Regions from separate parts of the Pantoea sp. CCBC3-3-1 genome, predicted to be linked through region 1. Evidence: predicted binding sites of a transcription regulator. Region 1 holds the regulator's gene; each other region holds the start of a gene.
What was found. Region 1 encodes PurR, which represses purine synthesis genes. Its sites were predicted from a motif close to CANGCAAACGTTTGCNTG; they were not measured.

Region 1 (7,449 bases):
CGTACCCGCTTTGCGCTCGAAGTAGTGGATGCCGCGATTGACGGCTGGAGCGCAGACCGCGTTGGCATCCGTATTTCGCCATTGGGCCCGTTCAATGGTCTGGACAATGGTGAAGATCAGGAAGCCGCCGCGCTGTACTTTATTGCTGAGCTGGCGAAACGCAGGCTGGCTTATCTGCATATCTCGGAACCAGACTGGGCTGGCGGCAAGCCTTACAGCGAGGCTTTCCGTAAAGCTATCCGCCATGCTTACCCTGGCGTGATTGTTGGTGCTGGCGGTTATACGGCGGAGAAAGCCGAAGATTTGATCGAAAAAGGGCTGATTGATGCCGTTGCCTTTGGCCGCGACTATATTGCTAACCCGGATCTGGTTGAACGCCTGCAACAGGCAGCCCCGCTGAATGAGCAGCGCCCTGCCTTGTTCTATGGCGGCGATGCGGAAGGGTATACCGACTATCCGTCACTGGCCGACTGAACGTCAGCGGGCCAGCGCTGAGCGGCTCGCTGCACCCGATGAGATTTCCCGGCGTGATTATCGTCCGGGCGATTTCATCGCTATACTTGTTTCTTAGTTATCGGATGATAACGTTTTTTTAAAGAGGATGTTATGCGCTTACTTCACACCATGCTGCGCGTTGGCGATCTGCAACGCTCCCTTGATTTTTATACCAAAGTTTTAGGTATGCGCCTGCTGCGTACCAGCGAAAATGCTGAATACAAATATACGCTGGCGTTTGTTGGTTATACCGAAGAAAGCGAAGGCGCGGTCATTGAACTGACCTACAACTGGGGCACTGAGAAGTATGACCTGGGTAACGCTTACGGCCATGTCGCACTGGGCGTGGATGACGTCGCAGCGACCTGCGAACGCATTCGTAAGGATGGCGGCAACGTCACTCGTGAAGCAGGCCCGGTTAAAGGCGGCACCACGATTATCGCCTTCGTGGAAGATCCGGATGGCTACAAAATCGAACTGATTGAGAACAAGCACGCGGGTCACGGCCTGGGCGCTTAATCTTTCGGGGCGCCATTATGGCGCCCTTCTTCCTTCCTCTGCTGCATCCCGCCGTGAAATTTGCCATAATACGCGCTGCAATTTTTCCCCTGTGAGATCCTGATGTCTGAATCGAACCAACTGAACGCCCTCAGCAGCCGTTTTCGCGGTTTTTATCCGGTAGTCATTGATGTGGAAACCGCCGGTTTCGACGCCAAAACCAATGCATTGCTGGAAGTCGCCGCCGTTACGCTAAAAATGGACAGCGATGGCTGGCTGGAGAAAGACGAAACGCTGCATTTCCACGTCGAGCCGTTCGAAGGTTCCGTTCTGCAACCTGAAGCGCTGGCATTTAACGGTATTGACCCGTCGAATCCGTTGCGTGGTGCAGTCAGCGAATACGAAGCCCTACACGCTATTTTTAAACTGGTACGTAAAGGGATTAAAGATCAGGGATGTAACCGCGCAATCATGGTGGCGCACAATGCCACTTTCGATCTGAACTTTATGAACGCAGCAGCGGAGCGTGCCGCGCTGAAACGTAACCCGTTCCATCCTTTCGTCACCTTTGATACCGCCGCGCTAAGCGGATTGGTACTGGGACAGACGGTGCTGGCAAAAGCCTGTACCGCAGCCGGTATGCCTTTTGACAGCGCTCAGGCGCATTCAGCCCTGTACGATACGGTGCAGACGGCCGATCTGTTTTGCGAGCTGGTTAACCGCTGGAAACGCCTTGGCGGCTGGCCGTTGCCACAGGCCGAATAACTGACATAAAAAAGGGCGGGAAAGCAATTTCCCGCCCTTTTCTTTACTGATGAACTTATTCAGCCGCGTCAGAAGGATGCTTTTGCGCGGTTTCTTTGATCAGCTGCTGCAGTTCGCCACGCTGATACATTTCGATGATGATGTCGCAGCCGCCAACCAGTTCGCCATCAACCCACAGCTGCGGGAAGGTTGGCCAGTTAGCGTATTTCGGTAGCTCGGCGCGAATTTCAGGATTTTGCAGGATATCCACGTAAGCAAAACGCTCGCCACAGGCAGAAAGCGCCTGAACGGCCTGTGCGGAGAAGCCGCAGCTTGGCAGTTTTGGTGAACCTTTCATGTACAGCAGAATCGGGTTTTCTGCTATCTGGCGCTCAATTTTTTCAATCGTACTCATAAATGGCTTCCTTTAAGAACTACATGTCTGTTAATTGTAGCGAGTCTGGCCCGTTGATGAAAACGTCATTTTCAGCAGGGTTTTACAGCTAACAAGGCGATGGCCTGCGTTAAAATACCATTTCCCAGCCATCTGGTGTGCTGACTTTAGAAAAAAACCGCGCGAAACTGCGCAGATAAGCAGCTGATTCGGCTAATTTTTACAGCTTTTACGTGTTATGTATTCTTGAAACAAAAAAGCCTAACCCTTTGGTAATGAGTTCGATTAGAATTGTCCGAGCTGTCTGCCCTGGCGCAGATATCCCTAATTATCCAGGCTCTGGCCGCTGGCGGGAGCACAAACTGTTAATGGTAACGATGCGTTCACTCATTACGCTTATCATGCTGGCCTTTGCGCAACTGTTCCTGAATATGGCACACGCATCGCCCCATGCTCCCGTCAATGCCAGCCACCATAAAGTGGACAGCAACACGGCGGCACGTGAAGACGATCGTCGCAAACGCCGCCCGGTAAAATCAACCGGCACGAAAAAAGTCAAAGAAGTCACCGCTAAAAAAGCCCGAACGCCCATCCTGAAGAAGTATAAATTTAAAAAGAAAACCGTTCAGACCGCTGCGCTTCCGCCTAAAAAACGCTATGGCCGTCACTCACGCCACCCGGAAGCGGCTGAATCGCTGACGGAAAATTCTGCTACAGCGCCCCTTAAGCTCAGCAAAGCGCACCGTGTTCGCTATCAGAAAGCGCGCGAAACCGCGATGAGCAAACTCATGGGCCAGCTCGGCAAACCTTACCAGTGGGGGGGGACATCGCCTAAAACCGGCTTCGACTGTAGCGGTCTGGTCTGGTATGCCTATAAAGATTTGGTGAAATTTAAAATTCCACGCACCGCTAATGAGATGTTCCATCTGCGTGACGCGGCGTCGATCAAACGCGATGAGCTGGAGAAAGGCGATCTGGTGTTCTTCCAGATTAACGGACGCGGAACCGCCGATCATGTTGGCGTTTACCTGGGGAATGGCAAATTTATTCAGTCACCGCGTACCGGCAAAGATATTCAGGTTACCGCCTTGAGCGAAGATTACTGGCAGCGTCACTACGTTGGCGCTCGTCGGGTAATGACGCCGAAAACCATTCGCTAACCGAGCCCGACGGGTTATACAAAGCATTAACACAGGCAAAGATTTTCCCCGTCGGGCCGTAAAAATCTCGTTTTCTCGCCCCAGCCTTGTTAGAATCCTTTTTTTGTTGCGCAACACGCCAGGAGGCCAGATTTTATCGGGCTCCGCGGCAGGCTTTTACCGCCTTTTTTTCCTTCCTGACGTATCCGGACCACAAAAAAAACGCCAACCAACGTCAGGTTTCTTTGTTACCAGGCAAACGTTTAACAAGATGCTTATCAGCAAGTTGCGATAGGCGCAGGAGTAGCTATTTCATGGCAACCATTAAAGATGTGGCTAAACGCGCCGGTGTCTCCACCACCACCGTGTCCCACGTCATCAATAAAACCCGCTTCGTCGCTGAAGAGACACGAGAAGCCGTCTGGGCTGCAATCAAAGCATTGCATTATTCCCCCAGCGCCGTGGCCCGTAGCCTGAAGGTGAACAATACCCGGACGATTGGCCTGCTTGCCACGTCCAGCGAAGCGCCCTATTTTGCCGAAATTATTGAAGCGGTGGAAAACAGCTGTTTTGCCAAAGGCTATACCCTGATCCTGGGTAATGCGCATAACGATTTGCAAAAACAGCAGGCCTACTTGTCAATGATGGCGCAGAAACGCGTCGATGGCCTGCTGGTGATGTGCTCGGAATATCCCGATGAGCTGATTCAGATGCTGGAAGATCATCGTAATATCCCTATGGTGGTGATGGACTGGGGCGAATCACGGGGTGATTTTACCGACACCGTGCTGGACAACGCGTTTGAAGGCGGCTATCTGGCTGGGCGCTATCTGATTGACCGGGGCCATCGCGATATTGGTGCCATTCCAGGCCAGCTGGAGCGCAACACCGGCGGCGGCCGCCATGCCGGTTTTCTGAAAGCGCTGGCAGAAGCGGGCATCACCCTGCGTGAGGAGTGGCTGGTGCAGGGCGATTTCGAGCCGGAATCCGGCTATCGTGCGATGCAGCAAATTCTTGCGCAAAAGCAGCGTCCTACCGCCGTATTCTGCGGCGGCGATATTATGGCTATGGGCGCAATTTGCGCAGCAGATGAGATGGGACTGCGTGTCCCGCAGGATATTTCGGTGATCGGTTATGACAACGTGCGCAACTCACGCTACTTTGCGCCTGCGCTAACCACCGTGCATCAGCCTAAAGAGCGACTGGGTGCAACCGCATTCAATATGCTGCTTGACCGCATCACCAGCAAGCGCGAAGAGCCCCAGACCATCGAAGTTCATCCAACGCTGATCGAGCGTCGCTCGGTCGCTGACGGCCCGTTTATGGATTACCGTCGCTAAGATTTTAGCCGGTTATCTGCTTTAATGCAGATAACCGGCGTTTCATTCTCACTCCGCCCGCTTACTCTTCCCGCAACCATTCGCTGTTCAGCGTTTCCGTTTCGCCGAGATAGTCCAGCAGCCAGCTCAGCGCCGGTGATGCCTGTTGTTCCGACCAGCTGACGCAGCAGGGGCTGTCAGGAAAAGCAGGATCCAGGGTAATTTCGCGTAGCGTGCCGTTGCGCAACAAAGGCTGAGCCAGATGGCCCGGCACCATGCCAACACACAGTCCCGCCAGCAAGCAGTCAAACGCACTCTGCCAGTCCGGCACCACCAGCCGTCGCTGGTTATCCAGCGTCCAGGTCGTCCTTTTGGGTAGCGCCCTTGAGGTATCTTCCAGCAACAGCGAAGGCCATTCGCGAATCGCGTCCTCGCTGACGTGTTCCAGCCGTTGCGCAAGCGGATGCGCGGCCTGTACCACACATCGCCAGTTCAACGCGCCCATATTGCGAAACGCAAAGCGACCGCCAACGGGTATCGCCTGGGTAGCGCCAATGGCCACGTCTACCCGACCATCTGCCAGCGCATCCCAGACGCCGTTAAAAACCTCATGCGCAAGATGCAGCTCCATATCGGGAAAGTGGCGATAAAAATCGACCACCAGCTGACGGGTTCGCTCGGCTTTAACAATGCGATCGACAGCAATATTCAGCTGACCACGCCAGCCGTTAGCGACCTGCTGGCACTGGCGGCGAGTGGCAAGCATTTTTTTGATGACAAGACGACCTTCCTGAATAAACACCCTACCCGCATCGGTTAGGGCGACATCACGGTGTCGTCTTTCAAACAGCGGAACCGCCAGCCACTCTTCCAGCTGACGGATGGTATAGCTGATAGCCGACGGAACACGGTGCAGTTCAGCCGCGGCGGCCGTAAAGCTGCCGGTTCGCGCAACCGCATCGACCACTTCAAGTGAATGTTCAGACCACATTTTCTGCCTGCAATATTTTTGAACGCAAGAAACAAATAATACCGTTTCACAACCCCTTTGGCACTCAATTAGACTCCTGCCTCTTTGGTAATAACGGATACAGAGCAAAAAATGCCTTCGAAAGGATTTATTATTTACCTGGCGCTGCTGAGCGTGGCAGGTTTTCTCGCGACCGATATGTACTTACCCGCGTTTGGTGCAATGCAGCAAGACCTGCAAACTCAGCCGGGTGCAATTAGTGCCAGCCTGAGCATATTTTTGGCGGGTTTTGCGCTGGCACAGCTTATCTGGGGCCCGCTTTCAGACCGAATTGGCCGTAAACCTGTGCTGCTGATGGGATTGTCGCTTTTCGCCGTAAGCTGCCTGGCGATGTGGTGGGTTGAATCTGCTACCGTGCTGCTGGTATTACGCTTTTTGCAAGCCGTAGGCATTTGTGCAGCGGCTGTTACCTGGCAGGCCCTGGTTGTCGATCGCTATCCGGCATCCGCTGCAAACCGCGTTTTTGCTTCCATCATGCCGCTGGTTGCGCTCTCCCCGGCGCTGGCCCCGCTATTAGGTGCCTGGCTGCTGAACCATTTTTCCTGGCGCGCTATTTTTCTGGTATTGATGCTGATCGCCTGCGTGCTGTTAGTCGCTACGGCTTTCCTCTCTCCCGCCAGGCCAAAAGCTGACGACAAGGCGGCAGCTAAAATCGGGTTTTTCACTCTGCTTAAGTCGCCTGTATGGAGCGGAAACGTCCTGATTTATGCCGCCTGTTCCGCCAGCTTTTTTGCCTGGCTAACCGGCTCGCCGTTCATCCTCGCCGAACTGGGCATGACGCCGGGCGATATCGGCCTGAGCTATGTTCCGCAGACGCTGGCGTTTCTGGTTGGCGGCTATGGCTGCCGCACGCTGTTGAAACATACCGAGGGTGCGTCGCTGCTGCCGTGGCTGCTGGCGATATATGCGCTGAGCGTAGGCGCGTTTTTTATCGCCGCTCAGGTTGAAGAGCCTTCCACTTACGCATTGCTGCTGCCGTTTTGCGGCATGGCGCTGGCGAACGGTGCTATCTATCCGGTTGTGGTTTCAAATGCGCTACTGCCGTTTCCTCAGGCCAGCGGCAAAGCAGCAGCGCTGCAAAATACGTTACAACTGGGGTTATGTTTTGTTGCAAGCCTGATTGTGTCTACGCTGATTACCACACCGTTGTTCACCACCTCGCTGGTGATGCTGTCAACGGTTATTCTGGCAGGCGCAGGCTATTTGTTACAGCGTACCCGGACGGTAAAAACCACTTTCTCCAGCGCCCACGGCGAAAGTTAAGCCGCTGAAAGTATTTAGTTAGCACCCTAACAATATGATATTGAATATTGCCTGGCGTGAGCATATACTCATTTTCAGGCAATAAAATATAACAATTCAGTATCATTTTGAGTCCTGACAGGGTCGTCCGATTGTCCTTTCTTCACGGGTGCCTATCGCCCACTCTGCAGGTTTCTTTTCAATCCTCTGAAGCACAAGAAATCTGTCGTACAGCAAATACTGTGCGTTTTCTCACAAACCTTGAGAAGTTGACTATTCTTTTCTTAGGTTTCAATCACCCTAAGTGATGGAGAGGCTATGAGTTCATCGTGTATAGAAGAAGTGAGCCTGGAAGAAAATCAGTGGTACCGCATCGTGCAGGAGATGCTGCAGAAAGCCGGTGTTGAAATCAATGGTACTCACCCGTGGGATATTCAGGTCACTCACCCCGATTTTTTTAAGCGTGTCCTGCAGGAAGGATCGCTGGGGCTGGGTGAAAGTTATATGGATGGCTGGTGGCAATGCGAACGGCTGGATATGTTTTTTCACCGGGTGCTTGAAGCCAAACTTGACGAACAACTCCCTCAT
Region 2 (7,449 bases), 730 kb from region 1:
GACTTGCCGGATTCGCAGGCCATCAAAGCCGCTTTCTTCTGTCTGCCTCACAACAAACTCAGCCATTCGCTGCTGGAATGAGGCAAAAAGCCTCAAGCGCCATCGCCGTCCTGGCGTTAACCTTAGCCGCTAACCTTGACGCCAGCCGCACAGTTGATCGCGCGCTGAATGGCCTCATCAATGTCATTTCCGGTTGCCAAAGCTACGCCCAGACGACGCTTGCCCTGAACTTCAGGCTTGCCGAACAACCGCAGCTGTAACCCGGCACCAAGAACGTCGTTGAGGTTTGCAAACTGAACGTTGTCACTGTTCAGCTCAGGCAGAATCACCGCAGAAGCGGCAGGGCCATATTGGCGGATGCCGCCGACGGGCAGACCGAGAAACGCGCGAACGTGCAGGGCAAACTCAGAGAGATCCTGCGAGATCAGCGTAACCATGCCGGTATCGTGTGGGCGAGGGGAGACTTCGCTGAACACCACGTCGTCACCACAAACGAACAGCTCAACGCCAAACAGACCGTGGCCACCCAGTGCCAGAACGACTTTTTCAGCAATCTGCTGAGCGCGTTGCAATGCCAGATCGCTCATTTGCTGTGGCTGCCATGACTCACGATAGTCGCCATCTTCCTGACGATGACCAATGGGCGCGCAGAAATGGATGCCGTCAACAGCGCTAATAGTCAGTAAGGTGATCTCAAAATCAAACTTCACGACGCCTTCTACAATGACGCGGCCTGCACCAGCCCGTCCACCCTGCTGGGCATACTCCCATGCGGCATCAAGCTGATGCGCCTCACGGATAAAGCTCTGCCCTTTACCTGACGAGCTCATTACCGGCTTGACGATACACGGAAAACCAATCTCTTCAGCTGCCTGATGAAAATCGACCGCGTTATCGGCAAAGCGGTAGGTCGAAGTCGGCAACGCCAGCTCTTCAGCGGCCAGACGGCGGATGCCTTCACGATTCATCGTCAGGCGCGCCGCACGGGCGGTTGGCACCACGCGCTGGCCCTGTTTTTCCAGCTCAATCAGCATATCGGTGGCGATGGCTTCGATTTCCGGCACGATATAATCCGGGCGCTCCAGTGCAACCAACGCCTTCAGCGCTTCGCCATCCAACATGTTAATGACGTGGCTGCGATGGGCAACGTGCATGGCGGGCGCATCGGCATAGCGATCGACTGCGATTGTTTCAACACCCAGACGCTGACATTCAAGCGCCACTTCTTTGCCCAGTTCACCAGAACCTAGCAGCATTACACGGGTTGCGGCGGGGCGCAGTGCGGTACCAAGAGTCGTCATAATCTTTACCTGATGAGATGAAAAAAAATGCGCGCGCAGTATAAACGAAAACGATTGCGCGTTCATCTGATTTGCAAACTTGAGTTAAATAAGGTGGGCTGATATACTGTATATAATTACAGGTAAGCGAGGTGTGGACCATGGCTGTTGAAATCAAATATGTTGTTGTCAGAAAAGGTGAGGAAAAGATGACTTTCGCCAGCAAGAAAGAAGCTGATGCATACGACAAAATGCTCGATATGGCCGAAGTGTTCTGCGACTGGCTGAGCGCTGCGCCGCTGGCAATGGAAGAAGATCAGCGCGAAGCGCTGGGCATGTTCCTTGCCGAGCATAAAGATGCCGTGCAGCACATCGTTCGTACCAGCAAGATGCCGGAAGCCGCGACCGAAGGAACAGCATCGTCAGTGACCGTTTCAGAAGAGCCGGAGAGCGAAGCGGTATCCGCTGGCTTAGATGAAGAGAACCCCTCTTCCGCGAAGGCAAAAGGGCCTCGCGCTGTGAAGGCGGCGTAGCAGCTTATGGCCAGCGTTTGCCGGGCGGTAAGTGCAGGCCTGAGTTTACCCGCCTGGGTTGTGACAGTCCCGACCGGAGCGCAAACAAGCCTGCTTTGCGGGCTTGTTTGTTCAGGTCAGGAACCGGCGCTGGCGGGTTAATGAGTATGACTGAAAGAAGCGTGTCCGCAGCATGTCTTTAAAGCCTGCATGGCTTCTTTCGCGGCTGTCACCGGCGGCTGCCGATGGATTTCGTCATTGAAGACTTCCAGCCCTATCGGCCCGCTGTAGCCTTTCCCGGCCAGATAATCCAGTAACGTGTGCAGCGGAAAGTTGCCCTCGCCGGGTAATAAACGCTTGTGGCGGGCGGTGTCGATCAGATTCGCCTTATCAGGCTTTGTAGCCAGGTCGGAAAGCTGGACAAGGAAAATCTTCTCCATCGGAATGCCCTCCAGGTCAGCAACGGTACGGTCGAGCACAAAAATATGAAAGGCATCTACCACCAGACCCAAGTTTGGCTTATCTATACGCTGAACCAGCTGCCAGGCGGCGCTGGTGGTATTGAGATGCGTACTCCACGCCATCGCTTCATAAGCGACGCGCAGCCCCCGCTTTCCCGCTTCATCTGCTAACCAGCACAGATCTTCCTCTTCACGATCGGCAATGCAGGCATGATGCGTTGAAGCCGGCGTCAGGATTGTGGTGGCACCCAGTTTGAGAGCGGTATCCATCATTTCCACTGCTTCATCACGCTTAGCCTGACGCTGGTCATCCGGCGCGCCATCAAAATCCAGCAACACCTGGTAATCGGTTAGCAACAGCTTTTGTTGTTGAAACAATTCCGCCAGCTGCACTGCGCTACCGCTGGCCTGCTCCACATCCTGCCGCCAGAGCTCAACCTGGCTGAAGCCAGCCTGAGCGGCCGCCAGTAATTTCTCTTCCGGGCTGCCGCCCAACAAAACCGTATTGATAAACAGCGGGTTATCGTTAAAACGCATCCTTTTTCCCCTTATCAAAATATGCAAGATTCTCTTATCTGCCAGCCTTTCCAGATGCCGCCGCTGCACGTTGCAAAAGACGGTGAAAAGCTGACGGGCGAGCTAAGTATAGTGATTTGTTGAGATTTGCAGACGAAGTGCAGGAGCCGAAGGTTTTCCAGGCTTTGCCTGGCTTGACGCTTCTTGACGTGGAGCGCTCTATGCTGGTGACTTTCTTTGTGAAAGGAGCAGGTGATGAGTAACTGGCTACAGCAAATACAAACGGTACTGGGTAGCAGCAAGCAGGGCGGCAACGGTGGGGAAGGCCTGAGTAAGATGCTGGCGCCTGGCGCGCTGGGCGGTCTGGCAGGCATGCTGATTGCCAGTAAATCCTCCCGTAATCTGCTTCTGAAATACGGCAAAAATGCGCTGATTGTAGGTGGAAGCGCGGCGGCGGCGGCCGTCTTGTGGAATAAATATAAGCAGCGGGTTAGCGAAACTCACCAAAATGAACCGCAGTTCGGTCAGCAATCATCGTCCGTCGACCGGCGCGCAGAACGACTGGTTCAGGCACTGGTCTTTGCGGCGAAAAGCGACGGCCATATTGATGGTCAGGAACGGCAGGCCATCGATGAACACATTCATCAGGCCGGTTTAGGTGCAGAAGGCGAAAAGCTGATCCAGCGCGCGATTAATATGCCGCTCGATCCAAAAATGCTGGCTGATGATGTAAAAAACGAGGAGGAAGCGCTGGAAGTCTATTTCCTCAGCAATCTGGTCATTGATGTGGACCACTTTATGGAGCGTAGCTATCTACAGGCGCTGGGCGATGAACTGAAAATCCCGCAGGATGTCCGTGACAGCATGGCAAAGGATATTCAGGCCGAGAAAGCCAAACTTCCCGCTTAATGTTTATACTGGTACTGAATTTAACCCGTTCCCCGGGTGGGGCGCAGCCACCCGATACCAATAATATTCCTCTGTTCGCTCGCTTTACCCTTGGCAATCATCCTTACAGCTGCCACCCTTACTCTATGTAACTGATTAAGCGGGGCCGAGAATGATAAAACCACCAGTCGCCAAAAAAATACCTTATGAGATGACGCTTCACGGCGAAACATGCGTCGATAATTACTACTGGCTGCGTGATGATGAACGCTCCAATACCGAAATGCTCGATTATCTCCATGCGGAAAATGATTACGGCAAAGCCATTATGCATACGCAGCAGGCGTTGCAGGATAACGTGCTGAAAGAGATTGTTGACCGCATCCCGCAACAGGACCATTCCGTTCCTTACGTGAAAAACGGTTTTCGTTATCAGCGCCGCTATGAAGAGGGCAACGAATACGCGCTTTACACCCGCCAGCCGGAACAGACCGCTACGCCGGATCAATGGGACATCCTTGTGGATGGTAATCAGCGTGCTGCCCACAGCGAGTTTTATACGCTGGGTGGCTTAGGCATCAGCCCCGATAACCAGACGATGGCGCTGGCGGAAGATTTTTTGTCTCGCCGCGTGTACGGTATTCGCTTCTGTAACCTGGCAACCGGCAGCTGGTATCCGGAAGTGCTGGAAAACGTCTCCTCCAGCTTTGTCTGGGCTAACGACAGCCAGACGTTTTACTACGTGCTGAAAGATAAACAGACGCTGTTGCCATGGCAGGTCTGGCGTCACCGGTTAGGCACTTCGCAGCAGGATGACGAGCTGGTTTATGAAGAGAAAGATGACACTTTCTATGTCAGCGTGCACAAAACCACGTCTGAACACTTTATCCTGATCGCGCTTGCCAGCAGCACAACCAGCGAGATTTTACTGCTGGATGCCGAATTCGCAGATGCTAAACCGCAGGTTTTCAGCCCGCGCCGTAAAGATCACGAATATACAATCGATCACTATCAGCACCACTTTTATGTCAGATCGAATCGCGAAGGAAAAAACTTCGGTCTGTACCGAACCGACCATTTCAATGAACAGGAGTGGGAGACGGTAATTGCTGCTCGCGACCATATCAGGCTGGAGGATTTCGCGCTGTTTGCAGACTGGCTGGTGGTGGAAGAGCGGCAGCGAGGGCTGACCAGCCTGCGGCAAATTAACTGGCAGACCGGGGAAGATTTCGGGATTGCCTTTGACGACCCGGCGTACGTCACCTGGCTGGCGTATAACCCCGATCCGGCGACCTCAAAACTCCGTTACGGTTATTCCTCAATGACCACGCCCGATACGCTGTTTGAAATGGATATGGACAGCGGAGAGCGCAGGATATTGAAGCAGTCTGAGGTAAAAGGATTTGATCCAAACCGTTACCGCAGCGAACATCATTGGATCAAAGCGCGTGATGGCGTGGAAGTGCCGGTTTCACTGGTTTATCACCGAGAGCATTTCAGGCCAGGAAAAAGCCCGATGCTGGTTTACGGATATGGTTCCTACGGCAGCAATATGGATGCCGATTTTAGCGCCAGTCGCCTGAGTTTACTGGATCGTGGCTTTGTTTACGCCCTGGTTCACGTGCGCGGCGGCGGAGAGCTGGGCCAGGAGTGGTATGAAGATGGCAAATTGCTGAATAAACTTAATACCTTCCATGATTTTATTGACGTCACTAATGCGCTGGTGGAGAAAGGATATGGCAATCCTGAAAAGCTCTATGCGATGGGCGGAAGTGCAGGCGGCCTGCTCATGGGTGCCGTTATCAATATGGCGCCGTCACGCTTCCATGGCGTAGTCGCGCAGGTGCCTTTCGTGGATGTTGTCACCACCATGCTGGATGAAACTATCCCGCTGACGACCGGAGAATATGACGAGTGGGGCAACCCTGCTGACGAGCAGTACTATCGCTACATTCGCCAGTACAGCCCTTACGACTGTGTCAGCGCGCAAAGCTATCCGCATATGCTGGTGACGACAGGCCTGCACGATTCCCAGGTACAGTACTGGGAACCCGCGAAATGGGTGGCGAAACTGCGCGACATGAAAACCGATGAGAATCTGCTGCTGCTTTGCACCGATATGGATGCCGGGCATGGCGGAAAATCGGGGCGCTTTAAATCATACGAGGGCGTCGCGCTGGAATACGCATTCCTGATTGGCCTGGCTCAGGAGACGCTGACCACGGCCAACACACATTAATCTGCCGACAACGCCCGCTCCATTGCGCTGCGCAGGTCGGGTTTCAGATCCGGGATATTTTTCAGCATCCATTTGAGATAGCCCGGATCGCGCTTCACGACATCATCAATCCGGCTGCCGCGATACTTCCCGAAGGGAAAAGTGGCGCTGGAACCCCGAACCTGCATCCGGCGAACCATCTCAGCGGCATCCCAACCTGAAAATTCCATGATGCGGATCAGCAGCGCGGCGGTAACGTAGCAGTCATACAAAGCACGGTGAGCATGCAGCCCGGCAGGAGGGGTGACATTCAGCTGTAATGATTCACGCAGCGCCTGATTACCGTATTTTTTACCCGGCCACAGCCCACGCGCCAGCGTCATGGTGCAGATCCATTCACCGTGCATTTCGGGCAGCATGCGGCGATCAAAGCTGGCATTGTGGGCCACATAATAAGGACTGCCGTGATAGCGACTGACAACCTGTTCTATTGGCGGCTTGCCCATCACCATCGCTTCGGTGATGCGGTGAATCGCCATTGCCTGACGACTGATTGGGCGATCCGGGCAGATCAAATCGCTCATCGGATTGACGATTTTGCCGTCAATCACGTCGACTGATGCCACTTCAACAATGCCACCCTGTAAACCACAGGTTTCGGTGTCGATCACGCGTAACATATTTCGTCCTTCTCAATAAACCAACGGCTAGCGTAACGAATGCACCTCTCCTTGCCAATCTTTACCTGTACGGCGGGCGATGACCAGCTGCTCGCCGTTGCCGCCCTGTACTATCCGGTTGCCGTTTTCATCCCATAACGCGCTTTTTCCGGCGCTCTGATAGCCGCCGGTAGGCAAGGCATGGTTGGCCATCATCACCGCCATTTTGTATTCACGGGACCAGCGGGCCAGGTACTCGCAATCCTTTTCGTAGCCGTTCTCAGAGAGCAAAACGCTGGTGGCATAAAGATTAGCGCCACGGCTGGCCGCATCGGCAGCGAACTCTTCTACCGCAATATCAGCACAGATTGCCAGCGCAACATTATGGTGCTGATAGCCGAACAGCGGCACGCTTTGACCCGCCTGGAAAAAAGCCTGCTCCTGAGGAACAAGGTTACGTTTGCAGTAGGCGAGACGCGTCCCTTCCGGCAAAAACGTCAGGGCGCTGAGGCGGATTTCATCCTCATACAGCAGCGGCAAGCCGGTCACGATAGCCATTTTATGCCGCGTCGCCGCCTCGGCTAACACATCCAGCCTGGCATCGTCGACAGGCATTGCCAGATCGCTGGCTATCTCCAGTTCGTAACCTGTGATGGACAGCTCCGGGAAAATAACCAAATCAACGCGCTGTTCAGCCGCCTGATTAATAAAGTCAAGATGATGCGAGATGTTCCAGTCAACATCTCCCGGACGCGAGCCCGATTGTGCAGCAGCGACACTCCAGACAGACATATATTCTCTCGTAGGACGGTTTAAGGCGATATCTCAACCGAAGCGGGAGGGAAAAACAAGCAAATTAAGCGAAATTCAGCGACTATTTTTGCCTCGGTTCGTAAGGTAACCGCGACAGACTCA
Region 3 (7,449 bases), 2.1 Mb from region 1:
GTTGCGCTGCCATGGGCGATTGGAGCCTGGCTGGTGGATCCGAGCCGTAAAGTGGTGTCCGTTTCCGGCGATGGCGGCTTCCTGCAATCAAGCATGGAGCTGGAAACTGCGGTGCGTCTTGGCGCCAATATCCTGCACATCATCTGGGTCGATGAAGCCTACAACATGGTGGCGATGCAGGAAGAGAAAAAATATAACCGCGTATCAGGCGTCAAATTCGGCCCGGTCGATTTCAAAGCCTATGCGCAATCCTTTGGCGCCGCCGGTTTTGCGGTTGAAAGCGCCGCCGAACTCGAGCCAACGCTTCGACGCGCCATGGATGTGCAGGGACCCGCAGTGGTAGCCGTGCCGGTAGACTATGCCGACAATCCAATGCTGATGGGCCAGCTGCATCTGAGTCAGATTTTTTAAGAACTGTTCACGGAGAAGATATGAAAACGAAAGTCGCTTTAGTTACCGGTAGTGGTCAGGGAATTGGTAAAGCCATCGCGTTACGTTTAGCAAAAGATGGCTTTGCCGTCGCGGTCGCGGATTTCAATGCCCAGACTGCCCGTCAGGTTGCTGATGAAATTGTCAGCGCGGGCGGTAAGGCTCTCGCGGTGACGGTAGATGTTTCAAAACGGGATCGGGTTTTTGCGGCGGTTGAGCAGGCCCGGAAAGAGCTGGGTGGATTCGACGTCATCGTTAACAACGCGGGCGTTGCGCCGAGCACGCCGATTGAAGAGATCACAGAAGAAGTGGTCGATAAAGTCTATAATATCAACGTGAAAGGCGTGATTTGGGGCATGCAGGCCGCTATCCAGGCCTTTAAAGCGGAAGGCCACGGCGGCAAGATCATTAACGCCTGCTCGCAAGCGGGCCATGTCGGCAACCCTGAACTGGCGGTTTACAGCTCAAGTAAATTTGCCGTACGCGGACTGACCCAGACTGCTGCCCGAGACCTTGCTCCCGCCGGCATCACCGTGAACGCTTTCTGTCCGGGCATTGTAAAAACGCCGATGTGGGCAGAAATCGATCGTCAGGTTTCTGAAGCGGCTGGTAAGCCACTGGGCTATGGGACGGCAGAGTTTGCGAAACGCATCACGCTGGGCCGCCTGTCCGAGCCGGAGGATGTCTCTGCCTGCGTCTCTTTCCTCGCAGGCCCGGATTCCGATTATATGACCGGACAGTCGCTATTGATTGACGGCGGTATGGTCTTCAACTGATTCATATTAGCGTGATGACAGCGTTCGGCCGTCGCTAAACCGTGGCGGCTGAACAGCTCAACGCCGCCACCGCGTATCCTTCATCTCCCAGACAGGGTGTTTTTTACCTCATTTTCCCGCAGGCTGACTTCCCCGTTCTCTCCCTTTAGTCAAATGCCTCCCCCTGTTAACGAAACGTTTCGATAGCGATCACAATTTCATCGCATGCAGATTGTTTTCCTGCGGCGTTTTTTTACACTCCCGATCAGCGAAACGTTTCGCTCTGGAGTGAAAGATGAAAAAAGGCACCCTACTGAATTCTGCTATTTCGTCCCTGGTTTCCCGCCTGGGGCATACCGACAGCCTGACAATCGGTGATGCTGGCCTGCCTGTTCCGGCCGGGCCAGAGCGTATCGATCTGGCGTTAACGCAAGGTATTCCCAGCTTTATGCAGGTGGTGAAAGCCGTAACTGAAGAGATGCAGGTTGAGAGCGCCATCATCGCGGAAGAGATCAAATCTCATAACCCCCGTCTTCATGACGAACTGCTGGCACTGCTCGACTTATTGCAACAACACCAGGGAAACAGCATTGCTGTTCAATACGTAACTCATCAACAGTTCAAACAGCAGACCCAGCATAGTCATGCGGTTATTCGCAGCGGGGAGTGTTCTCCCTATGCGAACGTCATCTTCTGTGCTGGCGTGACCTTCTGAGGCCGTGATGCAACCTTTACTGCAATTACAGGGTATTGAAAAATCCTTTCCTGGCGTCAAAGCGCTTTCGGGCGCGACGCTGGCCGTTTACCCAGGCCGCGTGATGGCGCTGGTGGGCGAAAACGGCGCAGGGAAATCCACCATGATGAAGGTGATGACCGGTATCTACAGCCGCGATGCAGGATCCATGAAGTGGCTGGGCGAAGAAGTGAATTTTTCCGGTCCAAAAGCCTCGCAGGAAGCGGGGATTGGCATTATTCATCAGGAACTGAATCTGATCCCGCAGCTCAGCGTTGCTGAAAATATTTTCCTCGGACGCGAGTTTGTTAACAAACTCGGTTGTATCCAGTGGAAGAAAATGCACGCCGAGGCGGACATTTTGCTGAAGCGGCTCAACCTGCGCTTCAGCAGTCACACGCTGGTGGGTGATTTGTCGATTGGCGATCAGCAGATGGTGGAAATAGCCAAGGTATTGAGTTACCAGTCCAAAGTTATCGTCATGGACGAACCTACCGATGCGCTGACCGATACCGAAACGGCGTCGCTGTTTCGCGTTATTAAGGAACTGAAAGCCCAGGGCTGCGGCATTGTTTACATCTCGCACCGCATGAAAGAGATTTTCGAGATTTGCGATGACGTCACCATCTTCCGCGACGGTCAGTTTATTGCCGAACGCGCGGTGGAGACGCTCAACGAAGATTCTCTGATTGAGATGATGGTTGGCCGCAAGCTGGAAGAACAATATCCCCGGCTGGACAAAGCACCTGGCGATATTCGCCTTCACGTTGAGCATCTCAGCGGCCCCGGCGTGGAGGATGTCAGCTTCTCGCTGCGCAAAGGCGAGATTCTGGGTGTTGCCGGACTGATGGGCGCGGGCCGCACCGAACTGATGAAGGTGCTTTACGGCGCGCTGACGCGCAGCAGCGGTAACGTGACGCTCGACGGTAAAAAAGTACTAACACGTTCACCAGAAGAAGGCCTGAGATGCGGCATCGTTTATATCTCCGAAGATCGTAAACGTGACGGGCTGGTGCTGGGTATGTCAGTAAAAGAGAACATGTCCCTGACCGCGCTGGACTATTTCAGCCACAGCGGCGGACGGTTGAAACACGCGGAAGAGCAGCTGGCGGTTAGCGATTTTATCAAACTCTTCAACGTAAAGACGCCTTCAATGGAACAACCCATCGGGCTGTTATCCGGCGGCAACCAGCAAAAAATCGCGATTGCTCGCGGGCTGATGACGCGGCCAAAAGTGCTGATTCTCGACGAGCCAACGCGTGGCGTCGATGTGGGCGCTAAAAAAGAAATTTATCAGTTAATCAATCAGTTCAAACAGGAAGGACTGAGCATCATCCTGGTGTCCTCGGAAATGCCCGAAGTGCTGGGTATGAGCGATCGCGTGCTGGTGATGCATGAAGGCCGCCTGAGCGGCGATTTCCCGATTGAACAGGCCACGCAGGAAGTCCTGATGGCGGCAGCGGTCGGCAAGAAACATAGCGTGGAGCATCTATGAGTACCCAAACCCTTCAGGCAAACCGCCTGTTCAGCAAAAGCTGGCTGCTGGAACAAAAATCCCTGATTGCGCTGATCGTGCTGATTGCGATCGTCTCAAGCCTGAGCCCGAACTTCTTCACCCTGAACAATATGTTCAACATCCTTCAGCAGACATCGGTCAATGCCATTATGGCCGTGGGCATGACGCTGGTGATCCTGACCTCCGGCATCGATCTTTCCGTCGGTTCCCTGCTGGCGCTAACTGGCGCAGTGGGTGCCTCGCTGATCGGAATGGAGGTGAATGCGCTGGTGGCCGTTGCGGCTTCGCTGGCGCTGGGGGCAGCGGTCGGTGCCGTGACCGGCACCATTGTCGCCAAAGGAAAAGTGCAGGCCTTTATTGCCACGCTGGTGATGATGCTGCTGCTACGCGGCGTAACGATGGTTTATACCAACGGCAGTCCGGTCAATACTGGCTTTAACGATAATGCCGATCTGTTTGGCTGGTTCGGCATTGGCCGTCCGCTGGGGGTCCCGACGCCGGTCTGGCTGATGGCGCTGGTATTTTTACTGGCCTGGTACATGCTGCACCATACGCGCCTCGGCCGCTATATCTATGCGTTGGGCGGTAACGAAGCGGCCACTCGTTTATCCGGTATCAGCGTCAGTCGGGTAAAAATCATTGTCTATGCGTTGTGCGGCATGCTGGCTTCCCTGGCAGGCACCATTGAAGTGGCGCGTCTCTCTTCGGCACAGCCTACGGCCGGAACCGGCTATGAACTGGATGCTATCGCCGCCGTCGTGCTGGGCGGCACCAGCCTGGCGGGCGGTAAAGGGCGCATCATGGGCACCTTAATCGGCGCGCTGATCCTCGGCTTTCTGAATAACGGTCTGAACCTGCTTGGCGTTTCATCTTATTTCCAGATGATCGTCAAAGCGGTAGTGATCTTGCTGGCAGTACTGGTAGATAACAAAAGCGGTAAATAACTCTCCCCTACAGGAACTGATAATGAAAATGACCAAACTGACCGCGCTGGCCGTGCTGCTCAGCGCCACGGTAAGCGCAAACGCGCTGGCTAAAGAGACCATCGCGCTGGTGGTGTCCACGCTGAACAACCCGTTCTTCGTCTCATTAAAAGAGGGTGCACAGAAAGAAGCAGACAAGCTGGGCTACAACCTGGTCGTGCTGGATTCGCAAAACAACCCGGCAAAAGAGCTGGCTAACGTGCAGGACTTATCGGTACGCGGTACCAAACTGCTGCTGATTAACCCGACTGATTCAGATGCGGTAGGCAATGCGGTGAAAATGGCTAATCAGGCCAATATCCCGGTCATTACGCTTGACCGCGTTGCTGCTCAGGGCAAGGTCGTCAGTCATGTTGCCTCCGATAACCGCCTGGGCGGGAAAATGGCGGGCGACTACATTGCGAAGCGGCTGGGCGACAATGCCAAAATCATTGAACTGGCAGGTATTGCCGGGACTTCTGCGGCACGTGAGCGTGGCGAAGGCTTCAAAACGGCGGCGGATGCGCACAAGTTTGTTGTGCTGGCCAGCCAGCCGGCAGATTTTGACCGTACCAAGGGGCTGAACGTGATGCAAAACCTGCTGACAGCCCATCCGGACGTGCAGGCAGTCTTTGCTCAGAACGATGAAATGGCATTAGGTGCTATGCGCGCATTGCAAACGGCGGGCAAATCTGATGTGGTAGTAGTCGGCTTCGACGGCACCGCGGACGGCGTAAAAGCCGTGCAGGGCGGCAAACTGGCCGCTACTGTCGCACAGCAGCCGGAGCAAATCGGCGTTATCGGCGTGCAAACGGCCGATAAAGTGCTGAAGGGCCAGCAGGTTCAGGCTATCAATCCGGTTGACCTGAAGCTGGTCACTCAATAAATCAAAGAAAAGCATGGCACGCGCCACCTCTTGCAGGTGGCGCCTTTTTCTGGACTCCCCGATGATGAAAACCGGCAAGCTGGCTGTTCTTGGCAGTATTAATGCAGATCATATCCTCAATCTGACCACCTTTCCTCGCCCCGGCGAAACGGTTATTGGCAAGCAGTATCAGGTCGCTTTTGGCGGTAAAGGCGCTAATCAGGCGGTCGCTGCCGGACGCAGCGGTGCCGATATTTCCTTTATTGCCTGCGTGGGCGAAGATGATATTGGCCAGCGTATTCGTCAGCAGCTGGCTGAAGACAATATTGATGTCTCGCCTGTTACCGCTGTCCCGGGTGAATCAACCGGCGTCGCGCTGATTTTTGTTAATGGTGAAGGCGAAAACAGCATCGGGATCCATGCGGGTGCTAACGCTTCACTCACACCCGCGCGGGTTCAAAAACATCAGCAGACGATTGCCGACGCGAATGCACTATTAATGCAGTTGGAATCCCCGCTCGATAGCGTGCTGGCGGCGGCGCAAATTGCGCAACAGCATCAAACGAAAGTTATCCTCAATCCTGCGCCTGCAACAAAGCTTTCAGACGAGCTGCTGTCGTTAATCGATATGATCACGCCCAACGAAACCGAAGCGGAAATCCTGACGGGCGTACATATTGAATCCGATGAAGATGCTGCGCAGGCGGCGGCGGTGCTGCATGACAAAGGTATCCCCAGCGTGCTGATTACCCTGGGCAGCCGTGGCGTGTGGCTGAGCGAAGAAGGCCGCGGCGAGCGCATTGCCGGATTCAAAGTCGACGCTGTGGATACTATCGCAGCGGGCGATACCTTTAATGGTGCGCTAATCACTGCCCTGTTGGAAGGCATGGCAATGCCTCAGGCCGTACGTTTTGCGCATGCGGCGGCGGCCATTGCCGTAACGCGCCCCGGCGCGCAGCCTTCTGTGCCATGGCGGGAAGAAACTGACAGTTTCCTTCTGCGGCAGGAGTAGGCCGTGGCGACCATGAAAGATGTTGCACGGCTGGCAGGCGTATCAACTTCCACCGTTTCTCACGTCATTAATAACAATCGCTTTGTCAGCGAAGCGGTGCGTGAAAAAGTCACCACGGCGATCGGCAACCTGAATTATGCGCCTTCTGCGCTGGCACGCAGCCTGAAACTCAAGCAAACGCGGACCATCGGGATGCTACTCACTGCCAGCAGCAACCCCTTTTATTCAGAAGTGGTTCGCGGCGTAGAAAGAAGTTGCTATGAGCGAGGCTACAGCCTGGTATTGTGCAATACCGAAGGCGACGAAGCGCGCATGAACCGCAGCCTGGAAACGCTGCTACAGAAGCGCGTCGATGGTTTGTTGATTATGTGTACTGAAAGTCATCTGCCGTCGGCTGATATCCTTAATCGTTATCCTTCCGTTCCTTCGGTGATGATGGACTGGGCGCCTTTTGACGGCGGCAGCGATATTATTCAGGATAACTCACTGCTGGGCGGCGAAATGGCGACGCGCTATCTGATCTCGCGTGGTTACCGCCGTATCGCCTGCATTACCGGGCCGCAGGACAAGACGCCAGCACGCCTGCGTCTTAATGGTTATCTTCAGGCGATGAACAATGCGGATTTGCCAGTCCTGCCGGGCTACGTGGTGACAGGAGACTTTGAGTTCCAGGGCGGTTTTAATGCGATGAATCAGCTGTTGGCGATCAACCCACAGCCTGAAGCCGTTTTTACCAGTAATGATGCGATGGCGGTTGGCGTCTATCATGCTTTATATCAGGCCGGGCTCTCTGTGCCGCAGGATATCGCGGTAATTGGTTATGACGACATCGAACTGGCGCGCTATATGACGCCGCCGCTGACCACCATTCATCAGCCGAAAGACGATTTAGGCGAGCTGGCAATTGATACCCTTATCCATCGTCTTGCCGCTCCTGGCGGCAGCCAGCAGCTGCTGGTGCTGACGCCAGAATTAATAGAGCGTGGCTCGGTTGCCGGGATCTAGCTTTTCTTACGTTTTTCCCGATTGCTAATCAGATGCCTGCCATCGCCGGGCTTCAGCAGCATAAATACCAGTCCGGAAAGTATTGTCACCACGCCCATCGTCAGGAAGGTGGCGTGGAAATGCTGAACGGTGGTGCCGTCAAAGTTTTCATAAAAGCGCAGGACAGCTGCGC
Region 4 (7,449 bases), 2.0 Mb from region 1:
GGCGGGCACGCTGAAACTGGGCAAGCTGGTTGCTTTCTATGACGATAACGGCATCTCTATCGACGGCCATATCGACGGCTGGTTCACCGATGATACCGCGGCGCGTTTCGAAGCTTATGGCTGGCACGTTGTTCGTGGCGTGGACGGTCACGACGCGGAAGCTATCCGTAAAGCCGTTGAAGAAGCCAAAGCGGTCAGCGATAAGCCTTCTCTGCTGATGTGCAAAACCGTGATTGGCTTTGGCTCACCAAACAAAGCCGGCACGCACGATTCACACGGCGCACCGCTGGGTGATGAAGAGATCGCACTGACCCGTAAGCAACTGGGCTGGAGCCATGCGCCATTCGAAATCCCACAGGACATTTACGCTCAGTGGGACGCGAAAGAGGCCGGTCAGGCGAAAGAAGCTGCGTGGAATGAAAAGTTCGCCGCCTACGCGAAAGCGCATCCTGAGCTGGCCCTCGAATTCCAGCGTCGTGTTAAAAACGAACTGCCGGAAAACTGGCAGAATGAGTCGCAGAAGTTCATCGAACAGCTGCAGGCGAACCCAGCTAAAATTGCCAGCCGTAAAGCTTCTCAGAACGCGCTGGAAGCCTTCGGCAAGCTGCTGCCAGAATATCTGGGCGGTTCCGCTGACCTCGCGCCAAGCAACCTGACCATGTGGTCCGGCTCTAAGCCAATCAATGAAGATGCCGCAGGCAACTATATTCATTATGGCGTACGCGAGTTCGGTATGACGGCGATCGCGAACGGCATTACGCTGCACGGCGGTTTCCTGCCTTATACCGCAACGTTCCTGATGTTTGTGGAATACGCTCGAAATGCTGCCCGTATGGCCGCGCTGATGAAAATCCGCCAGGTTATGGTCTATACCCATGACTCCATTGGTCTGGGCGAAGATGGTCCAACTCACCAGCCGGTAGAACAGCTTGCCAGCCTGCGCGTGACGCCAAACATGAGCGTATGGCGTCCGTGTGACCAGGTGGAATCAGCCGTAGCCTGGAAATATGCTATCGAACGTCACGACGGCCCAACCGCGCTGATCTTCTCCCGTCAGAATCTGGCGCAGCAGGATCGTGATGCTGAGCAGCTGGCTAACGTTGCGCGCGGTGCTTATGTGCTGAAAGATTGCGCAGGTCAGCCAGAAGTCATCCTGATTGCTACCGGTTCTGAAGTTGAGCTGGCGGTTGCCGCGTACGATCGTCTGACTGCGGAAGGCCGTAAGGCTCGCGTGGTTTCTATGCCGTCTACCGATGCGTTTGACAAGCAGGATGCTGCTTACCGTGAAGCCGTGCTGCCGAAAGCGGTTAGCGCGCGCGTTGCTATCGAAGCGGGTATTGCTGATTACTGGTTCAAATACACCGGCCTGAACGGCGCTATCGTTGGCATGACCACCTTCGGTGAGTCAGCACCAGCCGAGAAGCTGTTTGAAATCTTTGGCTTCACCGTGGATAACGTTGTCGCTAAAGCGAAAGCGCTGCTGTAAGACGTCAGGCTCGCCTGCTCAGGCAGGCGAGCCTGCCTAAAACCCTTAGCATTCACTGCCACCTCACGGCTGCAACAGGTTCCTTTTCGCGTTGCGGTTATTTCTGTTCGTTACGTATGAATTTCGCTATTAACATAAAATGACTGGGAAAAATCTCATTTAAGCGGCGAGAGAGCAGTTTCGCCCTGGCGTATGCTAAGTTTGTGCTGATCGGAATGCGCGATCGCACCAGCCTGCCTGACTCTGCAATGCGATATTAATGGGATGTTTTTTGACCACTCTTTCCCCGAATGTGATCCGGGTCAGATTTTTAACCTGGGATTGATCTAACTCATTCCAATTATTCCGTATTGTCTTTATTGTAGCTGAACCGTTTCAGTCCGCGTATCGACTGACGGGATTGGAATCGAATGCAGGATTGAAGGCGCAAAAATTCCCTGTACAAATGTAAACGTCTGCCTCAGGCTAACGTTCCAGTTTTGCACTGAATTTTGCTGCAGGAGTGATATGACGGTTCGCATTGCCATAAACGGATTTGGTCGCATTGGGCGTAACGTACTGCGTGCGCTTTATGAAACCGGACGCCGCGCTGAAATTACCATTGTGGCCATTAATGAACTGGCGGAAGCGGCAGGCATGGCGCACCTGTTAAAATACGATACCAGCCACGGGCGGTTTGCCTGGGACGTTCGTCAGGAGCGAGATCTGCTGTGGGTGGGCGAAGATACCATTCGTATTTTGCATCGTGCGGAAATCGCCGATCTTCCCTGGCGCGAGCTTAATGTTGATATCGTTCTTGATTGCACCGGCGTGTTTGGCAGCCGGGCTGATGGCGAAGCTCATCTTGCCGCCGGCGCTAAAAAAGTGCTGTTTTCCCATCCCGGTGGAAACGACCTTGACGCCACCGTGGTCTTTGGCGTGAACGAAAAAGAACTCAAGCCCCACGACCTGATCGTCTCCAACGCCTCCTGTACCACTAACTGTATTATTCCGATTATCAAACTGCTGGATGACGCCTTCGGCATCGAGTCAGGCACGGTAACCACTATCCACTCTGCCATGCACGACCAGCAGGTTATTGATGCCTACCACACCGATTTACGGCGTACTCGTGCGGCCAGCCAGTCGATCATTCCGGTGGATACGCGCCTTGCCGCAGGCATTACGCGTATTTTTCCGAAATTTAACGATCGCTTTGAAGCCATCGCCGTGCGCGTGCCTACGATTAACGTGACGGCAATTGATTTAAGCGTCAGCGTACGGGCTGCGGTACGGGCCTGCGAGGTCAACGCGCTGCTGCAAAATGCCTCGGAAGAAACATTTAGTGGTATAGTTGACTATACGGAATTACCGTTAGTCTCCATAGATTTTAACCACGATCCGCACAGTGCCATTGTGGACGGCACCCAAACGCGGGTCAGCGGTCAGCACCTGATCAAGACGCTGGTCTGGTGCGACAACGAGTGGGGCTTTGCTAACCGAATGATTGACACGACGTTAGCCATGGCCGCAAGCGGTTTCAGCCAGGGCGCGGATTGCGCCTTTAAAATTTAGAGAATCAACGAGAGGACTCACCATGTCAGTAATTAAAATGACCGATTTGGATCTTGCCGGGAAACGCGTACTGATTCGTTCCGATTTGAATGTGCCAGTGAAAGAAGGGAAAGTGACTTCAGATGCACGTATCCGTGCTTCACTGCCGACTATCGAAGCGGCCCTGAAGCAGGGCGCAAAAGTGATGGTAACCTCTCACCTTGGTCGTCCGACCGAAGGTGAATATAATGAAGAATTCTCACTGCTTCCGGTGGTTAACTATCTGAAAGATAAACTTTCATCTCCAGTTCGCCTGGCGAAAGATTATCTGGACGGCGTTGAAATTGCAGACGGTGAGCTGGTCGTTCTGGAAAACGTGCGCTTTAACAAAGGCGAAAAGAAAGACGACGAAACGCTCGCTAAAAAATATGCTGCGCTGTGCGACATCTATGTCATGGATGCCTTTGGTACGGCGCACCGCGCGCAGGCCTCTACTCACGGCGTTGGTAAATTTGCCTCTGTCGCCTGTGCTGGCCCGCTGCTGGCAGACGAGCTGGAAGCGCTGGGTAAAGCCCTGAAAAGCCCTGAGCGCCCAATGGTTGCCGTCGTCGGCGGTTCTAAAGTATCTACCAAGTTCGACGTACTGAATTCACTGGTTAAAATTGCAGATACGGTCATCGTTGGCGGCGGTATCGCTAACACCTTCGTGGCTATCGACAACAACGTAGGCAAGTCACTGTACGAACCTGATTTCGTTGATGCAGCCAAAAAACTGCGTGATGAGTTCAAAATTCCGGTTCCAACGGATTCCCGCGTCGGCACCGAGTTCTCCGAAACTGCGCCTTCTACCGTCAAAAAAGTCAGCGAAGTGCAAGACAACGAAGAGATCATGGACTTTGGCGACGAAACTGCTGAAGCCATGGCTAAGCTGCTGAAAGAAGCCAAAACCATCCTGTGGAATGGCCCGGTGGGCGTGTTTGAGTTCCCTAACTTCCGTAAGGGCACTGAAATCGTCGCGAAAGCCATTGCAGACAGCGACGCATTCTCTATCGCAGGCGGCGGTGATACGCTGGCAGCAATCGACCTCTTCGGCATCGAAGACAAAATTTCCTACATTTCTACCGGCGGCGGTGCATTCCTGGAGTTCGTGGAAGGCAAAAAACTGCCAGCAGTAGCCATGCTGGAAGAGCGCGCAAAACAGTAATCTCTGGGGCGGGAGTTTTGCTCCCGCCTGAACGATTGACCTGACTATCAGGTACAGAATCTCTTACTACGACCGACGAAACAGGACAAAAGACATGTCTAAAATTTTTGATTTCGTAAAACCAGGCGTTGTCACCGGTGATGACGTACAGAAGATCTTCCAAGTCGCCAAAGAAAACAAATTCGCTCTGCCAGCCGTTAACTGCGTGGGCACTGACTCAATCAACGCCGTTCTGGAAACCGCTGCGAAAGTAAAAGCGCCGGTCATCATCCAGTTCTCTAACGGCGGTGCGGCATTTATTGCCGGCAAAGGCCTGAAATCCGATAAGCCACAGGCTGCGGCAATTCTGGGCGCTATCTCTGGTGCGCATCACGTTCATCAGATGGCTGAGCACTACGGTGTGCCAGTTATCCTGCACACTGACCACTGCGCGAAAAAACTGCTGCCGTGGATCGATGGTCTGCTGGATGCCGGTGAAGCTCACTTTGCCAAAACAGGTAAACCACTGTTCTCTTCTCACATGATCGATCTGTCAGAAGAGTCTCTGGAAGAAAACATCGAAATCAGCAGCAAATATCTGGCACGCATGGCGAAAATCGACATGACGCTGGAAATCGAACTGGGCTGTACCGGCGGTGAAGAAGATGGCGTAGACAACAGCCATATGGATGCTTCTGCACTGTACACTCAGCCAGAAGATGTTGATTATGCTTACACCAAGCTGAACGCTATCAGCCCACGCTTCACCATTGCGGCCTCTTTCGGCAACGTACACGGTGTTTATAAGCCAGGCAACGTCAAGCTGACCCCAACCATCCTGCGTGATTCTCAGGAATATGTGACCAAAAAACATAACCTGCCGCATAACTCGCTGGATTTCGTTTTCCACGGTGGTTCTGGTTCTTCCGCTGCTGAGATTGAAGAGTCAATCGGCTACGGCGTGATTAAAATGAATATCGATACCGACACCCAATGGGCGACCTGGGACGGCATCCTGCAATACTACAAAAAGAACGAAGGCTACCTTCAGGCCCAGCTGGGTAACCCGGAAGGCGCTGATAAGCCAAACAAAAAATACTACGATCCGCGTGTATGGCTGCGTTCTGCCCAGACTTCAATGATTACTCGTCTGGAACAGGCATTTAAAGAGCTGAATGCGGTAGACGTGCTTTAAGCGAAAACGTCTTGCTGAATAAAAGGCCCCTTTATGGGGTCTTTTTTTTGCCCGTTAGGTAACAAATTATTAATTTCACTGGATATTTGGCAGTACGCCCCATTTTTGGTTACGCTTGTTGTTTGGGATGTCAGCATTGCCTGGCAATGAATAACTGCGAACGCTCAGTTGAGAGCAACAACAGGATAATCAGATGGAAGATCTAAACGTAGTAGATGGCGTTAACCGAGCGGGTAGCTGGCTGGTTCATAACCAGGCACTGCTACTGAGCTATGCGGTCAATATTGTTGCCTCAATAATCATCATTATCATTGGGGTATTGGTTGCAAAAATTGTCTCTAACGCACTGAATAAAGTGCTTAAAGCACGACATATCGATACAACCGTATGCGACTTCCTGGCGGCCATTGCCCGTTACGGCATCATCGCCTTTACGCTGACCGCCGCATTAAACCGTGTGGGCGTGCAAACGGCCTCGGTGATTGCACTGTTAGGCGCAATTGGTCTGGCCGCAGGTCTGGCGGTGCAGGGTGCGCTGAGTAACCTGGCCGCAGGCGTACTGCTGGTGATCTTCCGTCCTTTCCGTACCGGTGACTTTATCGATATCGGCGTAATGGGAACCGTACAGAACGTACAGATTTTCTCGACTACGCTGAAATCAGCCGATGGTAAGACGGTCGTCGTGCCAAACGGTAAAATCATTGCTGGTAATATCGTTAACTATTCCCGCGAGCCGGTGCGCCGTAATGAATTCATTATCGGTGTGGCCTATGACGCGGATGTCGATCGGGTGCTTAAACTGTTGCGCGAAGTGGTTGATGCCGATCCGCGTGTTCTCCAGGATATGGGCGTTCAGATTGGGCTGAATGAACTGGCAGCATCATCAGTGAACTTTGTGGTGCGCTGCTGGAGCAATGCGGGCGATCTGCAAAATGTTTACTGGGATCTGATGAAAAACTTCAAACGTACGCTGGATGCTAACAATATCGGCATTCCTTATCCGCAGATGGATGTTCACCTGCATCAGGATAAAACGGCTGAGCCAAAAGAAGAGGCTGACGCGCAGACGTTAAGCAAAGCAGAACCGGTGACTTCTAAGTAATATCAGACGATTTTGCCCGATAATCTTCTCAGAAGAGCGGACATCAGTGCCGCTCTTTTTTTAGTTCTGCATCATTAGCTATTCTGATAAACCATAAGTTCTTTCCATTTCCTCTAATGTTAACCTCGCTATAAACTCGCCGCCACCAGGTTAAGATTGAGGAATAGACCATGATTTCTGTTTTTTTCCAGGGGATGGCGTTGGGTGCCGCGCTGATCCTGCCTTTGGGGCCACAAACGCGTTCGTGATGAACCAGGGCGTTCGCAGACAGTATCATTTGATGACGGCAGGTCTCTGCACGCTAAGCGATATTGTATTGATTTGCGCCGGGGTATTTGGCGGCAGCGCATTATTAACGCAGTCACCGTTGCTGCTTAACCTGGTGACATGGGGCGGGGTACTGTTTCTGCTCTGGTATGGTCTGGGTGCCTTACGTACCGCCGCCAGCGGTAATATTGAACTGGCCAGCGCTAACGCGCTGAGGCAGGGGCGCTGGCGAATTGTCGCAACAATGATGGCCGTCACCTGGCTTAATCCGCATGTCTATATTGACACCTTTATGGTGCTCGGAAGCCTGGGCGGACAATTACCTGCCGAATCTCGCCGCTGGTTTGCGCTCGGCTCGGCCAGCGCTTCGCTGCTGTGGTTTTTCAGTCTGGCGCTGCTGGCAGCCTGGCTCTCTCCCCGATTAAACACCGCGACGTCTCAGCGTGTTATTAACCTGGTGGTTGGGCTGGTAATGTGGGCGATTGCGTTAAAACTGGCTCTTCAGGCATTAGGCTGGTTGTAAAGAAACGTACTCCAGGAATGGAGATCATAGTCGGAGAGCGATTCAGGCACTAACATAAGCTGTTGCACTATAACGGAACAATTGACTGGCGGTTCGTGCCGTCCGTTTTCTGCCCGGATGTGATTAAATCCCATGGAGGAATTCAGTGAAGCTTACAAAA

Region 2: the regulator PurR is predicted to act here: its motif matches at 1,345-1,362, upstream of purT (formate-dependent phosphoribosylglycinamide formyltransferase).
Region 3: the regulator PurR is predicted to act here: its motif matches at 1,451-1,468, upstream of rbsD (D-ribose pyranase).
Region 4: the regulator PurR is predicted to act here: its motif matches at 1,931-1,948, upstream of epd (erythrose-4-phosphate dehydrogenase).

What each region holds. Positions count from the first base shown of each region.
Region 1 covers NZ_CP034363.1:2,001,257-2,008,705, reverse strand. The annotation lists gene EHV07_RS09600 (alkene reductase) at 1-474, shown strand, start outside; gene gloA (lactoylglutathione lyase) at 607-1,014, shown strand; gene rnt (ribonuclease T) at 1,117-1,758, shown strand; gene EHV07_RS09585 (Grx4 family monothiol glutaredoxin) at 1,814-2,152, opposite strand; gene EHV07_RS09580 (C40 family peptidase) at 2,509-3,291, shown strand; gene purR (HTH-type transcriptional repressor PurR) at 3,585-4,610, shown strand; gene punR (DNA-binding transcriptional activator PunR) at 4,672-5,580, opposite strand; gene punC (purine nucleoside transporter PunC) at 5,692-6,882, shown strand; gene cfa (cyclopropane fatty acyl phospholipid synthase) at 7,180-7,449, shown strand, end outside.
Region 2 covers NZ_CP034363.1:2,726,551-2,733,999, reverse strand. The annotation lists gene purT (formate-dependent phosphoribosylglycinamide formyltransferase) at 123-1,301, opposite strand; gene EHV07_RS12795 (YebG family protein) at 1,442-1,813, shown strand; gene EHV07_RS12790 (sugar phosphate isomerase/epimerase) at 1,951-2,790, opposite strand; gene EHV07_RS12785 (tellurite resistance TerB family protein) at 3,025-3,678, shown strand; gene EHV07_RS12780 (prolyl oligopeptidase family serine peptidase) at 3,833-5,896, shown strand; gene exoX (exodeoxyribonuclease X) at 5,893-6,555, opposite strand; gene EHV07_RS12770 (carbon-nitrogen hydrolase family protein) at 6,583-7,326, opposite strand; gene EHV07_RS12765 (DNA polymerase III subunit theta) at 7,409-7,449, opposite strand, start outside.
Region 3 covers NZ_CP034363.1:4,942,115-4,949,563, reverse strand. The annotation lists gene alsS (acetolactate synthase AlsS) at 1-411, shown strand, start outside; gene EHV07_RS23205 ((S)-acetoin forming diacetyl reductase) at 432-1,205, shown strand; gene rbsD (D-ribose pyranase) at 1,480-1,899, shown strand; gene rbsA (ribose ABC transporter ATP-binding protein RbsA) at 1,907-3,412, shown strand; gene rbsC (ribose ABC transporter permease) at 3,409-4,377, shown strand; gene rbsB (ribose ABC transporter substrate-binding protein RbsB) at 4,400-5,281, shown strand; gene rbsK (ribokinase) at 5,346-6,272, shown strand; gene rbsR (ribose operon transcriptional repressor RbsR) at 6,276-7,277, shown strand; gene mdtD (multidrug transporter subunit MdtD) at 7,274-7,449, opposite strand, start outside.
Region 4 covers NZ_CP034363.1:4,027,955-4,035,403, reverse strand. The annotation lists gene tkt (transketolase) at 1-1,486, shown strand, start outside; gene epd (erythrose-4-phosphate dehydrogenase) at 1,994-3,040, shown strand; gene pgk (phosphoglycerate kinase) at 3,063-4,223, shown strand; gene fbaA (class II fructose-bisphosphate aldolase) at 4,318-5,397, shown strand; gene mscS (small-conductance mechanosensitive channel MscS) at 5,591-6,499, shown strand; partial or broken gene argO (arginine exporter ArgO) at 6,670-7,289, shown strand; gene EHV07_RS18750 (oxidative stress defense protein) at 7,435-7,449, shown strand, end outside.